3 regions of the Pseudomonas oryzicola genome follow, and region 2 is predicted to be linked to each of the others. Evidence: predicted binding sites of a transcription regulator. Region 2 holds the regulator's gene; each other region holds the start of a gene.

Region 1 (4,532 bases), on a different contig from region 2:
CAAGCGGTAGCCACGCTGGTGCAGGCTGTGCCCGGACAGGTCGAGGGAGAGGATGGCTTCACCACGGTCCAGGCGCAGGTGCACACGTACGTCAGGGTCGATCTTTTCCACTGACGGGCGCTGGCCTTCGCGGTTGCGCAGCTTGTCGACGATCGCATCCTTGACCTTCAGCGCACCGAAGTGGGTGTTGTCGATGCCGGAACCGTGGCCACTGAATTCCACCGCCAGGGTGCCGTCGGCAGCCAGGTGGTCGGCCCAGTCGACAGCATGCACGCCGTGATAAAGGTCGTCGGCGTTCTTCATGGAGAAGCGCTTGAGCACCAGCAGTACCCGGTTGGCCAGACGTGACCACAGGCACAGGCGGTAGGCGGTTTCCATGTCGGCGGCGCCGCGGATGGCCGAGGTGTGCTCGCGCACGTCATCCAGGCCGAGGCCCCGGGCTTCTTCGGCAAGCAGGCCTTCCAGGCCTTTGGGGCAGGTGAGGTAGAGTTCGAAACGGTCCGACATGAGTAATCCAGCGCCTTGGGCTATTTGACTGACGGAGCGACGCATCGCCCCGCGATGTTTGCCCGCACCCCTTTCCAGCAGGCATGCGGGTGGCCTTCCCCGGCACGCGAGCGTGCGGTGAACGGCCGGGCCGCCTGACCAATCTGCGCCTGGCCCAGTGGCAAGGACAGCTTAGATCATCAGGCAGTACGTAAAATTCTGGCGACAGCGGGGCCAATGTGACCCTTCGTCGCATTTCAAATTATTTCCGTCATCCGCAAGCCGCGCTGGCGAAATGGCGTCAATGTTCAGCAAACCCTGATCATAGCGGGCTCAACGGTAAACAAGGTTGAGTCGCATTTATTTACTTATCCCCTCACCCTTGGAAAGGTTACGTCCTTATGACAAATCGATCATTCACACCGTGACCTGCATTCGATAGAACTGGTCTCAGGCCGCTTCGCAACGAGGCGGCACTTTCAGCTCGCCACGCCGGCAGCGAGCGCACACCGGCAGAAAGACTCTGCCCGGCCTCGGAGAGGCCGACGGGACATTACAGTCAACAAGTGAGGGCAACACCCTATGAGAAGACTTAAGCGTGATCCGTTGGAAAGAGCATATTCACGTGGCTACCAATACGGGGTCACCGGCAAATCCCGCGAACTTTGCCCCTTCAATCTTCCTTCTGTTCGCCAAGCCTGGATCAACGGCTGGCGTGAAGGTCGCGGTGATAACTGGGACGGAATGACTGGCACCGCTGGCATCCATAGACTCAACGAAAATCACGCCGTTGGCTGAACGAGGACACTGAATTCGATTTACCATGCACGCCCTATCCGGGCGGCGGGCGAAGGCCCAGGGGCCCCTTGATGGGGCCCTTTTTTATGGCTTCGATTCGGCATCCACGCTGGCTTTTTCGCAGGTTCCCCGGCAAATGGGCCCGTCAGGTCAACGCGGCATCGCAGCGATCGCGTCCACCGCCTCGCGAATCAGCGCCGGCCCCTTGTAGATGAAGCCCGAGTAGATCTGCACCAGGCTCGCACCGGCAGCGATCTTTTCTGCAGCATGGCGGCCTTCGGTAATGCCCCCGGCCGCAATGATCGGCAATTTGCCGCCCAGCTCGCCCGCCAGCACCTTGACGATGTGGGTGCTCTTCTCCAGCACCGGCGCGCCCGACAGGCCGCCGGCCTCGCCACCGTACGGCAGCCCTTCGACACCTTCACGGCCCAGCGTGGTGTTGGTGGCGATCACCGCATCCATGCCCGACTCCATCAGCGCGGCGGCCACCAGTGCGGTTTCTTCGTCGCTCATGTCCGGGGCAATCTTGATCGCCAGCGGCACGCGCTTGCCGTGCGCGCCTGCCAGTTGCTCGCGGCGCTCGGCCAGGGCATCGAGCAGTTGCTTGAGCGAATCGCCGAACTGCAGGCTGCGCAGGCCCGGAGTGTTCGGTGAACTGACATTGACGGTGATGTAGCTGGCGTCGGTGTAGACCTTGTCCAGGCAGATCAGGTAGTCATCGACGGCGCGCTCGACCGGGGTGTCGAAGTTCTTGCCGATGTTGATGCCCAGCACGCCTTTGTAACGTGCCGCGCGCACTCGACCGAGCAGGTGATCGACGCCCAGGTTGTTGAAGCCCATGCGGTTGATGATCGCCGTGGCCTCCGGCAGGCGGAACAGGCGTGGCTTGGGGTTGCCCGGTTGCGGACGTGGGGTGACCGTACCGATCTCGACAAAGCCGAAGCCCAGCTGGGCGAAACCGTCGATGGCCGCGCCGTTCTTGTCCAGGCCGGCCGCCAGCCCTACCGGGTTGGCGAAGTTCAAGCCCATGACCGTAACCGGCAATGCCGCCGGCTGCTTGCACAGCATGCCGTTGAGGCCGAGCCGGCCACCGGCACCGATCAGGTCCAGGGAAAGGTCGTGGGAGGTTTCCGGAGAAAGCTTGAACAGCAGCTGGCGGGCCAGGGTATACATGGGCGGCAAGGCTCGGGGTGAATGAGCGGGCGATTATAGCCAGCGTGGGGCTGGCATGACAGCAAATCATGGGGCCGCTGTGCAGCCCATCGCCGGCTTGCCGGCGATGAGGCCGGAACAGGCAGCACAAGACAATTGCTGGCGCAGGGCCCTGCCAGGTGGCACATGCGTTGCACCAGTAAACCTACAGCCTTATCAGTACGGGCGAGGAACCTTGTGAACACTGTACCCCGAGCAACGCCCCTGGCCTGGGTCAACGGCAGCGACGCGCCGGAAAAGCCCAGCCTGAATATCGGTTACATGGCCCTGACCGACTGCGCCTCGGTGGTGGTCGCCGCCACCCAGGGCTTCGCCCAGCAACATGGCCTTACCCTGAACCTCAAGCGCCAGGGTTCCTGGGCCGGGCTGCGCGACAAACTGGTCAGCGGCGAACTGGATGCGGCGCATTGCCTGTATGGCCTGGCCTACGCCGTGCACCTGGGCATCGGCGGCGTACCGGCCAGCGCCATGGCCGTGCTCATGGGGCTGAACCAGAATGCCCAGGCAATCAACTTGTCCCCAGCCCTGCAGCGCAAGGGCGTGACCAACCCCGAAGCACTGGCACGCCTGGTGCACCAGCATGGCGCACGCCTGACCTTCGCCCAGACCTTCCCCACCGGCACCCATGCCATGTGGTTGTATTACTGGCTGGCCAGCCAGGGCATCCACCCGTTGCGCGACGTCGACAGCGTGGTGGTGCCGCCAGCGCAGATGGCCGCGCACATCCAGGCCGGGCGCATCGACGGCTTCTGCGTAGGCGAACCCTGGGCTGCCGATGCCGTGGCCAGGGGCCAGGGCTTCACCCTGGCCACCAGCCAGTCGATCTGGCCGGACCACCCGGAAAAGGTCCTGGCCTGTGCCCGCGCCTTCGCCGAACAATACCCCAACAGCGCCCGCGCACTGATCAAGGCGATCCTCGCCGCCAGCCGCTTCATCGAGCAAAGCCCGGAGAACCGCCGCAGCACCGCACAGCTGCTCAGTGGCAGCGCCTACCTGGACACCCCGCTGGAGCGCATCGAACCGCGCCTGCTCGGCCATTACCAGGACGGCCTGGGCAACCACTGGCAAGACCCGCACGCCTTGCGTCTGCACGATCATGGCAGGGCCAACCTGCCTTACCTGTCAGATGGCATGTGGTTCATGACCCAGTTTCGCCGCTGGGGCCTGCTGCGCGAAGACCCCGACTACCTCGGCGTGGCCACCCAGGTCCAGCAACTGGCGCTGTACCGTGAAGCCGCGCAAAGCCTGGGCGTGGCCTGCCCCGAACAGGCAATGCGCAGCAGCCTGCTGATCGACGGCACCCGCTGGGATGGCAGCGACCCCTACGCCTACGCCCGCAGTTTCAGCCTGCATGCCCTGGGCGAGCTGCCCGATACCCGTGTCGGCGCGTAAGGGGGACGACCATGTTGCGTATCCTGCTGATCGACGATACCCAGAACAAACTCGGCCGTCTCAAGGCGGCACTGAGCGAGGCCGGTTTCGAGGTCACCGAAGCCCCAGGCCTGACCATCGACCTGCCTGCCTGCGTCGAAACAGTGCGCCCGGACGTGGTGCTGATCGATACCGATTCACCCGACCGTGATGTGATGGAGCAGGTGGTGCTGGTCAGCCGCGACCAGCCGCGGCCCATCGTACTGTTTACCGACGAACACGATCCCGCGGTGATGCGCCAGGCGATCCAGGCGGGCGTCAGCGCCTACATCGTCGAAGGCATCCATGCTGCGCGGCTGCAGCCGATCCTGGATGTGGCCATGGCCCGCTTCGAAAGTGACCAGGCGCTGAAGGCGCAACTGCTGGCGCGCGACCAGCAACTGGCAGAACGCAAGCGGGTCGAGCAGGCCAAGGGCTTGCTGATGAAGATGAAGGACTGCAACGAGGAACAGGCCTACACCCTGATGCGCCGGCAAGCCATGAGCCGCCAGCAGAAGCTGATCCAGGTGGCCGAGCAGATCATTGCCATGCACGAGATGCTCGGGTGATGGGGTTGGTTTGAGGTTTTTGGTGCCTGTGCGATCGAGCGTCGCCCCACCAGCAGT
Region 2 (4,532 bases):
TCCCGTGGCACGTACAGAGCACCCGCGCCGAGGTCAACCCGGACGGCAGCGAGGTTGAACTGATCGACAACGTACGGGTTGCCCGCAGCGACGAAAAACAGCGCGAAACCATCATTACCAGCTCGCGCATGACCGTGTTCCCGCAGAAGCAATATGCGCAGACCGAGCAAGCCGTTAGAATCGACGGCGCCGGTGGCACGACTACGGGCAAAGGAATGAAAGCGTATTTGAAAGAAGGCAAGATGGACTTGCTCTCTAACGTAAGAGGACAGTATGAGGCTCGTTAAAACCCTCCCCCTTTTGCTCAGCCTGAGCGCAGCACTGGGAAGCGCGAGCGCCCTCGCCCTGCCGAATGACCGTGACCAGCCTATCCGCATCCAGGCCGACAATGCCCACCTGGACGACAAGCAGGGCGTGGCCACCTATACCGGCGACGTGATCATCACCCAGGGTTCGATGATGATCAAAGGCAACACCGTGACCATCACCCGCTCCGCCTCCGGCGACATCGACGTGGTGACTTCGGTGGGCAACCTGGCCTACTTCGAGCAGCAACAAAGCGCCGCCAAGGCGGACAAGATGAAAGGCTGGGCAGTCACCATCCAGTACCAGTCGCAGAAGGACATGGTGATCCTTACCGATCGCGCCAAGGTCGAGAACGAAGGCAACACCACCGAAGGCGAAAAGATCGTCTACAACACCCAGACCCAGGTGGCGACCGCCGGTCGTGGTGGCAACGTGACTTCGCCGCGTCAGCGTATCGACATGGTGATCCAGCCCAAGAAGAAGGCCGAGTAAATGGCAACCCTCAAAGCCCAGCACCTGGCCAAGAGCTACAAGGGGCGGCAGGTCGTACGTGACGTCAGCCTGTCGATCGACAGCGGCCAGATCGTCGGCCTGCTCGGCCCCAACGGCGCCGGCAAGACCACCTGCTTCTACATGATCGTCGGCCTGGTTCAGGCCGATCAGGGGCGCGTGCTGATCGACAACCTCGATGTCAGCCACCAGCCCATGCATGGCCGCGCCCGCGCCGGTATCGGCTACCTGCCGCAGGAAGCCTCGATCTTCCGCAAGCTGTCGGTGGCCGATAACATCATGGCCATTCTCGAGACCCGCAAGGACCTCGACCGCGAAGGCCGTCGCAAGGAACTGGAAAGCCTGCTGCAGGAGTTCCACATCAGCCACATTCGCGACAACCTCGGCATGAGCCTGTCCGGTGGCGAGCGCCGTCGCGTCGAAATCGCCCGCGCACTGGCGACCGCGCCCAAGTTCATCCTGCTGGACGAACCGTTTGCCGGTGTCGACCCGATCTCCGTCGGCGACATCAAGCAGATCATCCACCATCTCAAGGCCAAGGGCATCGGCGTACTGATCACCGACCACAACGTCCGCGAGACCCTGGATATCTGCGAAACCGCCTATATCGTCAATGATGGCCGCCTCATCGCCGAAGGCGACGCCGAGACCATCCTGGCCAACGACCTGGTCAAAGAGGTTTACCTGGGCCACGAGTTCCGGCTCTGAACCCAGTGCGCGCCTGGAGTGCCGGCAATTCGCCCTGCAATCGAGGGTAAAGTTGTTACAGTGCTCTAGGCAAACGCTACAATTTAAGGCATAAAACTTGCTTGATCTGGCGCCCCGGCGCCCTCGTGTAGTGGATGGCGCATGCGCGCCGGCGAACAAGGTATTTAGCCCCAGCCATGAAACCATCGCTCGTCCTAAAAATGGGCCAGCAACTGACGATGACGCCGCAGTTGCAACAGGCCATCCGCCTGCTCCAGCTCTCCACCCTGGACCTCCAACAGGAAATCCAGGAAGCGCTGGAGTCGAACCCGATGCTCGAACGTCAGGAAGACGGCGACGACTTCGACAACAGCGACCCGATGGCGGACAACGCCGAGAACAAACCGGCCGCCGAAGTTCAGGACAACAGCTTCCAGGAAAGCACCACCAGTGCCGACAACCTTGAAGACGGTGAGTGGAGCGAGCGCATTCCCAACGAGCTGCCGGTGGACACCGCCTGGGAAGACATCTACCAGACCAGCGCCAGCAGCCTGCCAAGCAGCGACGATGACGAATGGGACTTCACCACGCGGACATCGGCCGGCGAAAGCCTGCAAAGCCACCTGCTGTGGCAATTGAACCTGGCACCGATGTCGGACACCGACCGACTGATTGCGGTCACCCTGATCGACAGCATCAATGGCCAGGGCTACCTGGAAGACACCCTCGAGGAGATCTGTGCCGGTTTCGACCCCGAGCTGGATATCGAACTGGACGAGGTCGAAGCGGTGCTGCACCGCATCCAGCAGTTCGAGCCGGCTGGTGTCGGTGCCCGCAACCTGGGCGAATGCCTGCTGCTGCAACTGCGCCAGCTGCCAGCCAACACCCCGTGGATGACCGAAGCCAAGCGCCTGGTCACCGATTTCATCGACCTGCTCGGCAGCCGCGACTACAGCCAGCTGATGCGGCGCATGAAAATCAAGGAAGACGAGCTGCGCCAGGTCATCGAGCTGGTACAGAGCCTCAACCCGCGCCCCGGTTCGCAGATCGAGTCCAGCGAGCCTGAGTACGTGGTGCCCGACGTCATCGTGCGCAAGGACAATGACCGCTGGCTGGTGGAGCTGAACCAGGAAGCCATCCCGCGGCTGCGCGTCAACCCGCAGTACGCCGGGTTCGTGCGCCGGGCCGACACCAGTGCCGACAACACCTTCATGCGCAACCAGCTGCAGGAAGCGCGCTGGTTCATCAAGAGCCTGCAAAGCCGCAACGAGACGCTGATGAAGGTGGCCACGCAGATCGTCGAGCACCAGCGCGGCTTCCTCGACCACGGCGACGAAGCGATGAAACCCCTGGTGCTGCATGACATCGCCGAGGCGGTAGGCATGCACGAGTCGACCATTTCGCGGGTTACCACGCAGAAATACATGCACACGCCACGTGGCATCTACGAACTGAAATACTTTTTCTCCAGCCACGTCAGCACCTCCGAAGGCGGAGAATGCTCGTCCACGGCGATCCGTGCGATCATCAAGAAACTGGTTGCGGCGGAAAATCAGAAAAAGCCATTGAGTGACAGCAAGATCGCTGGTTTACTGGAGGCACAAGGCATCCAGGTAGCCCGTCGCACCGTCGCCAAGTATCGCGAGTCCCTCGGCATCGCACCGTCGAGTGAACGCAAGCGACTGATGTAGCCCCTGAGATGCGCCACAGCGTTTGTGGGGCAGGTGCAAGACCTGCCTCTTTATGCACGGGCAACAAAGGAGAAGCTGTATGCAAGTCAATATCAGTGGACAGCATGTAGAAGTCACCCAGCCACTGCGCGATTACGTGCTTGAAAAACTCGCTCGGGTGGAAAGTCACTTCGACAAGATTACCAACGTGCAGGTCATCATGAAGGTCGAGAAGCTGCAACAGAAGGTCGAGGCGACCCTGCAGATTCCCGGCGGCGAAGTGGTTGCCAACGCCGAACACGAAGACATGTATGCAGCGATCGACGCCTTGGCTGACAAGCTCGACCGCCAACTGAAAAAACACAAGGAAAAACAGCAAAGCCTGCTGCAAGGTGCAGCCGCCCGCTGATACCCCTCATCCATGATCCGACTTGAAACCATCCTGACCCCCGGCCGTTCCCTGGTGAACGTGCCGGGCGGCAGTAAGAAGCGCGCCCTGGAAAAGGTCGCTACCGTCATCGCCGAACAAGTGCCAGAACTGGAGATGCAGGACGTCTTCGAAAAACTGGTTGCCCGGGAAAAACTCGGCTCGACCGGTTTCGGTAATGGCATCGCCATACCGCACTGCCGGCTTCAAGGATGTTCCGCTCCGGTCAGCGCCCTGCTGCACCTGGAAGCTCCTATCGACTATGACGCCATCGACGGTGCTCCAGTGGACCTGCTGTTCGTCCTGCTGGTGCCTGAAGCCGCTACCGATGCTCATCTGGAGTTGCTGCGACAGATTGCCAGCATGCTTGATCGCAAGGAGGTACGTGATCGCCTGCGTGCGGCCACCAGCAGCGAGGCCCTGTTCCAGGTTGTCCTGGACGTACAGAACGAGCACTGAACATGCGCCTGATCATCGTCAGCGGCCGGTCCGGCTCCGGCAAGAGCACCGCCCTCGATGTCCTGGAAGACAACGGTTTCTACTGCATTGACAACCTGCCCGCCGGGCTGCTGCCGCAACTGGCGGAAAACGCGCTGATCAACACCGAGTTGCTGCAACCCAAGGTCGCCGTGTCGATCGACGCACGCAACCTGCCCAGCCACCTGTCCCGTTTTCCCGAGTTGCTCGAGGAAGCCCGCGCCCGGCATATCCAGTGTGACGTGCTGTACCTCGACGCAGACGAAGACACGCTGCTCAAGCGTTTTTCGGAAACCCGTCGACGCCACCCGCTGACCAACGCCAACCGCTCGCTGGCGGAGGCGATTCGCGTAGAGAGCGCCCTGCTGGGGCCGATTTCCGACCTGGCCGACCTCAAGATCGACACCACCAGCCTGAACCTGTACCAGCTGCGCGATTCGATCAAGCTGCGCCTG
Region 3 (4,532 bases), on a different contig from region 2:
CCAGGGTGGTTTTACCATGGTCAACGTGGGCGATGATGGCGATGTTACGCAGATTTTCGATCACAACTGTATCTCGATCAGAGGATTCGGTTGCCGCCAGTGTAGGCGGCGAATATGTACGCTTTGAGGCTCAGCGGGCCCGATGGTCGGGAGGGCGATGGCGGATGCTGCCGCCATACAGCCCTGGCGTCTTATGCCGGACGATAAACACGCACATTGGCATGTCCCTCACTGAGCAGGTGGTGTGCGTGCAGACGGCTCATCACACCTTTGTCGCAATACAGCAAGTACTGGCGATTGGCGTCCAGGTGCTTGAACTTGCTGTTGATGGCATAGAACGGCATGGCCTGGACTTCGATACCGTCCAGCACCAGAGGTTCGTCTTCCTGGGCATCGGGGTGACGAATGTCGATGACGATCTGCCCGGGCAGCGCCTCGGTCACTTCCTCGATTTCGATGTCCTTGCCCAGCTCATCGATCACATGATCGATGGAAATGAACTTGGCCCGCTCCAGGGCGCGCTCCAGCACGGCCATGTCGAACTGCTTCTCTTCATGCTCCATGCGATGACGCTTGGCATGCGTGGTCGGGTTCACCGAGATCACGCCGCAATATTCTGGCATGTGCTTGGCGAAGTCGGCGGTGCCGATCTCGGTGGCCTGGTCGATGATGTCCTGCTTGTGGCTGGCCAGCAGCGGGCGCAGCACCAGTTTGTCGGTGGCCGAGTCGATGATCGACAGGTTCGGCAGGGTCTGGCTGGACACCTGGGAAATCGCCTCGCCGGTCACCAGCGCATCGATCTGCAGGCGGTCTGCCATATGGGCCGCACCACGCAGCATCATGCGTTTGAGCGTTACGCCCATGTAGCTGTTGTCGACCTTGTTGAGGATCTCGCCGACCACTTCTTCGAACGGCACGCTGATGAACAGCACGCGCTGGCTGCTGCCGTACTTCTTCCACAGGTAGTGGGCCACTTCCATTACACCCAACTCGTGGGCACGGCCACCGAGGTTGAAGAAGCAGAAATGGGTCATCAGGCCACGACGCATCATCTGGTAGGCCGCCACGGTGGAATCGAAGCCACCGGACATCAGCACCAGGGTCTGCTCCAGGGCACCCAGCGGGTAGCCGCCGATGCCGTTGTGCTGGCTATGGATCACGTACAGGCGTTGGTCGCGGATTTCGATGCGCACCAGTACATCCGGGCTCTTCAGCTCGATACCGGCGGCGCCGCATTGCTGGCGCAGCTGGCTGCCGACGTAGCGGTCGACGTCCATCGAGGTGAAGTCATGGTGGCCGCCGCGCTTGCAGCGCACGGCGAAGTACTTGCCGGCCAGCAAATGGCCGAAGTGGTGCTTGCACTTGGCAACGATGTCGTCGAAGTCCCCCAGTGGGTACTCCTCTACCTGCAGGAAGTGGGTGATACCCGGTGTGCAGGTGAGGCGCTCGATCATCTCGCGCTGGGCTTTCTCGTCTTCGACGCGGGTGACCACTTCGAGATTGTCCCAGACACCATCGACCACGAGCTCAGGGTCGAGGTCCTTGAGCACGTTGCGGATATTCTTGCCGAGCTGGCGGATGAAGCGCTTGCGCACCGGCCGGCTCTTGATGGTGATTTCTGGGAAGACTTTGACGATAAGTTTCATTGGTTAACAGCGCGCGCAGGGCCTGCCGAAAATGAGGGGCGCGAATTATAGCGGAAATTGCTCAGGATTTGACCAACTTTTGATCAGAAGCTTTCAGATAAATGCACAGGGCGGGTTTTGCGCAGCCTGGTCCGGCCCTTTCGCGGGCAAACCCGCGCCCACAGGGGCCACACAGATTTCGAAGGCTGTGCAGCCCCTGTGGGAGCGAGTCCACCCGCGAAGAGCCCCCAAAGAAAGCACACCACCCAACCAGTGCACACTATTAGTGCACTGCTACCAAAATTCGCATCTTAAGGGTGCATTTTTTCCACCCGACATGCCGGCAGGTGCCCACAAACGCCCCTTTTTATCCCGCGCTCGCCATTTTCGGGCACTGGCATGCAATTTGCTCCCTTGTGAGGCAGGTACGCTTGGCCGACTATCCGCGCCCGGCAACACCCTTTTTCCAGGGCAGCGGCCCACCGCGCCCTAGACCATCCGGAGGACAACATGTCGAAGTCGGTTCAACTCATCAAAGATCATGACGTCAAGTGGATTGATCTGCGTTTCACGGACACCAAAGGCACTCAGCACCACGTGACCATGCCGGCGCGTGATGCGCTGGACGACGACTTCTTCGAAGTCGGCAAGATGTTCGACGGCTCCTCCATCGCTGGCTGGAAAGGCATCGAAGCCTCCGACATGATTCTGATGCCGGTCGACGAAACTGCCGTACTGGACCCGTTCACCGAAGAACCGACCCTGATCCTGACCTGCGACATCGTCGATCCGTCGAGCATGCAGGGCTACGACCGTGACCCACGCGCCATCGCCAAGCGTGCCGAAGAGTACCTGAAGAGCACCGGCATCGGTGACACCGTATTCGCCGGCCCCGAACCAGAGTTCTTCATCTTCGACGAGGTGAAGTTCCAGTCGGACATCTCCGGTTCGATGTTCAAGATCTTCTCCGAGCAAGGCTCGTGGATGACCGGCGCTGACATCGAAGGCGGCAACAAGGGCCACCGTCCAGGCGTGAAAGGCGGCTACTTCCCGGTCCCGCCGTTCGACCACGACCACGAAATCCGTACTGCCATGTGCAACGCACTGGAAGAAATGGGCCAGACCGTCGAAGTCCACCACCACGAAGTGGCGACTGCCGGTCAGAACGAAATCGGCGTCAAGTTCAACACCCTGGTGAAGAAGGCTGACGAAGTACAGGCCCTGAAGTACGTGGTGCACAACGTTGCCGACGCTTACGGCCGCACCGCCACCTTCATGCCGAAGCCACTGTACGGCGACAACGGCTCGGGCATGCACGTGCACATGTCGATCTGGAAAGACGGCAAGAACACCTTCGCCGGTGAAGGCTATGCCGGCCTGTCCGACACCGCCCTGTACTTCATCGGCGGCATCATCAAGCACGGCAAGGCCCTGAACGGCTTCACCAACCCGTCGACCAACTCCTACAAGCGTCTGGTCCCAGGCTTCGAAGCCCCGGTAATGCTGGCCTACTCGGCTCGCAACCGCTCCGCCTCGATCCGTATTCCTTACGTTGGCAGCCCGAAAGCCCGCCGTATCGAAGCACGCTTCCCGGACCCATCGGCCAACCCGTACCTGGCCTTCGCGGCCCTGCTGATGGCCGGCCTGGACGGTATCCAGAACAAGATCCACCCAGGCGATGCGGCCGACAAGAACCTGTACGACCTGCCGCCTGAAGAGGCCAAGGACATTCCGCAGGTTTGCGGCAGCCTGAAGGAGGCCCTGGAAGAGCTGGACAAGGGCCGTGCGTTCCTGACCAAGGGCGGCGTGTTCTCCGACGACTTCATCGATGCCTTCATCGAGCTGAAGAGCGAAGAAGAGATCAAGGTCCGTACCTTCGTACACCCGCTGGAATACGAGCTGTACTACAGCTGCTGATCTGATCGGCGCCTCGCGCTGATGACATGATCACAACGGCCTCCCTCGGGAGGCCGTTTTATTTTCTTCGCTTTAATCGATCTCGCTCCTACAAAGCAAAGGGATGTTACTGACATTTCCCTGTAGCAAGCACTCTCAAGGTAGACGCCCATTCACAACGGACGTCATGCTATGCGCAGATTTCTACCCGCAGTTCTGACCTTATCCGCCCTTCTCGCCGGCTGCAGCAGCCAACCCGGGGCGGTACAGTCGCAAGTGCTTTATCGCGCCACCGGCAGCTGGGACGGCACCCCCTACACCCACTATCCGGATGGCCAGCCCGTGCTATCACTGGTGAAAGTCAGCATTCCACCCCATACCACCCTCGACTGGCACTGCCACCAGGCGCTCAACCTCGGTTATCTGGAAACGGGCGAACTGGAGGTGGAAACCCGCGACGGCAAGCGAACGACATTAACTGCAGGCAACACGCTGGCTGAGCTGGTAGGCGAGGTGCACCGTGGCAGAACGACACGACAATCCGCCACGGTGATGATATTTCACGTCGCGAACGAGGAACTGGCCTTATCCACGCCGCAAGACCAGTGCCCAGGGCGACCGCCGTCAGCCGAGGAGCCGCTGGATACCTTGCTCGATGCTATTGAGCAGCGCCTGGCAAGCGCCGAGTTCGTCGCACTACACAAATGGGACAGAGGTCAGCCCGTGCAGGACGGCAAGCGCGAGCTGCAAATACTCGATGGCGTGCGCAATAACGCTTGGCGCTACCAATTGCCAGCCGAACGGGCAGCGGCTTTCTTCGCCGACCAGATCGAAGCACACAAAATGGTGCAATACAGCTTGCTTAACCGCTGGCACAGTCGAGGCCGAACACCAGATACACCTCGTCGGGATCTCAAGCAGGAGTTACGCCCGGAGCTGGATGCCTTGCAAGCCAAGCTCCTGCAGCATCTGGCCAGCCTGCCAAGCGATAGCGGTTCCGCGTGCAACCAA

What was found. The regulator sigma-54, encoded in region 2, starts transcription at its own class of promoters, with help from an activator protein. The targets are predictions, from matches to a motif close to ANTGGCATNNANNTTGCTNT.
Region 1: a site for sigma-54 is predicted at 2,615-2,634, ahead of HU760_RS17295 (CmpA/NrtA family ABC transporter substrate-binding protein). Genes of this name have one in related genera too.
Region 3: a site for sigma-54 is predicted at 2,019-2,038, ahead of glnA (type I glutamate--ammonia ligase). Genes of this name have one in related genera too.

Annotation. Positions count from the first base shown of each region.
Region 1 covers NZ_JABWRZ020000001.1:3,750,266-3,754,797, forward strand. The annotation lists gene rlmKL (bifunctional 23S rRNA (guanine(2069)-N(7))-methyltransferase RlmK/23S rRNA (guanine(2445)-N(2))-methyltransferase RlmL) at 1-507, opposite strand, end outside; gene rmf (ribosome modulation factor) at 1,069-1,284, shown strand; gene HU760_RS17290 (quinone-dependent dihydroorotate dehydrogenase) at 1,435-2,457, opposite strand; gene HU760_RS17295 (CmpA/NrtA family ABC transporter substrate-binding protein) at 2,674-3,888, shown strand; gene HU760_RS17300 (ANTAR domain-containing response regulator) at 3,900-4,475, shown strand.
Region 2 covers NZ_JABWRZ020000002.1:335,126-339,657, forward strand. The annotation lists gene lptC (LPS export ABC transporter periplasmic protein LptC) at 1-287, shown strand, start outside; gene lptA (lipopolysaccharide transport periplasmic protein LptA) at 274-798, shown strand; gene lptB (LPS export ABC transporter ATP-binding protein) at 799-1,524, shown strand; gene HU760_RS19630 (RNA polymerase factor sigma-54) at 1,701-3,194, shown strand; gene hpf (ribosome hibernation-promoting factor, HPF/YfiA family) at 3,274-3,582, shown strand; gene ptsN (PTS IIA-like nitrogen regulatory protein PtsN) at 3,595-4,059, shown strand; gene rapZ (RNase adapter RapZ) at 4,062-4,532, shown strand, end outside.
Region 3 covers NZ_JABWRZ020000001.1:564,857-569,388, reverse strand. The annotation lists gene typA (translational GTPase TypA) at 1-64, opposite strand, end outside; gene thiI (tRNA uracil 4-sulfurtransferase ThiI) at 192-1,646, opposite strand; gene glnA (type I glutamate--ammonia ligase) at 2,136-3,542, shown strand; gene HU760_RS24425 (chorismate mutase) at 3,714-4,532, shown strand, end outside.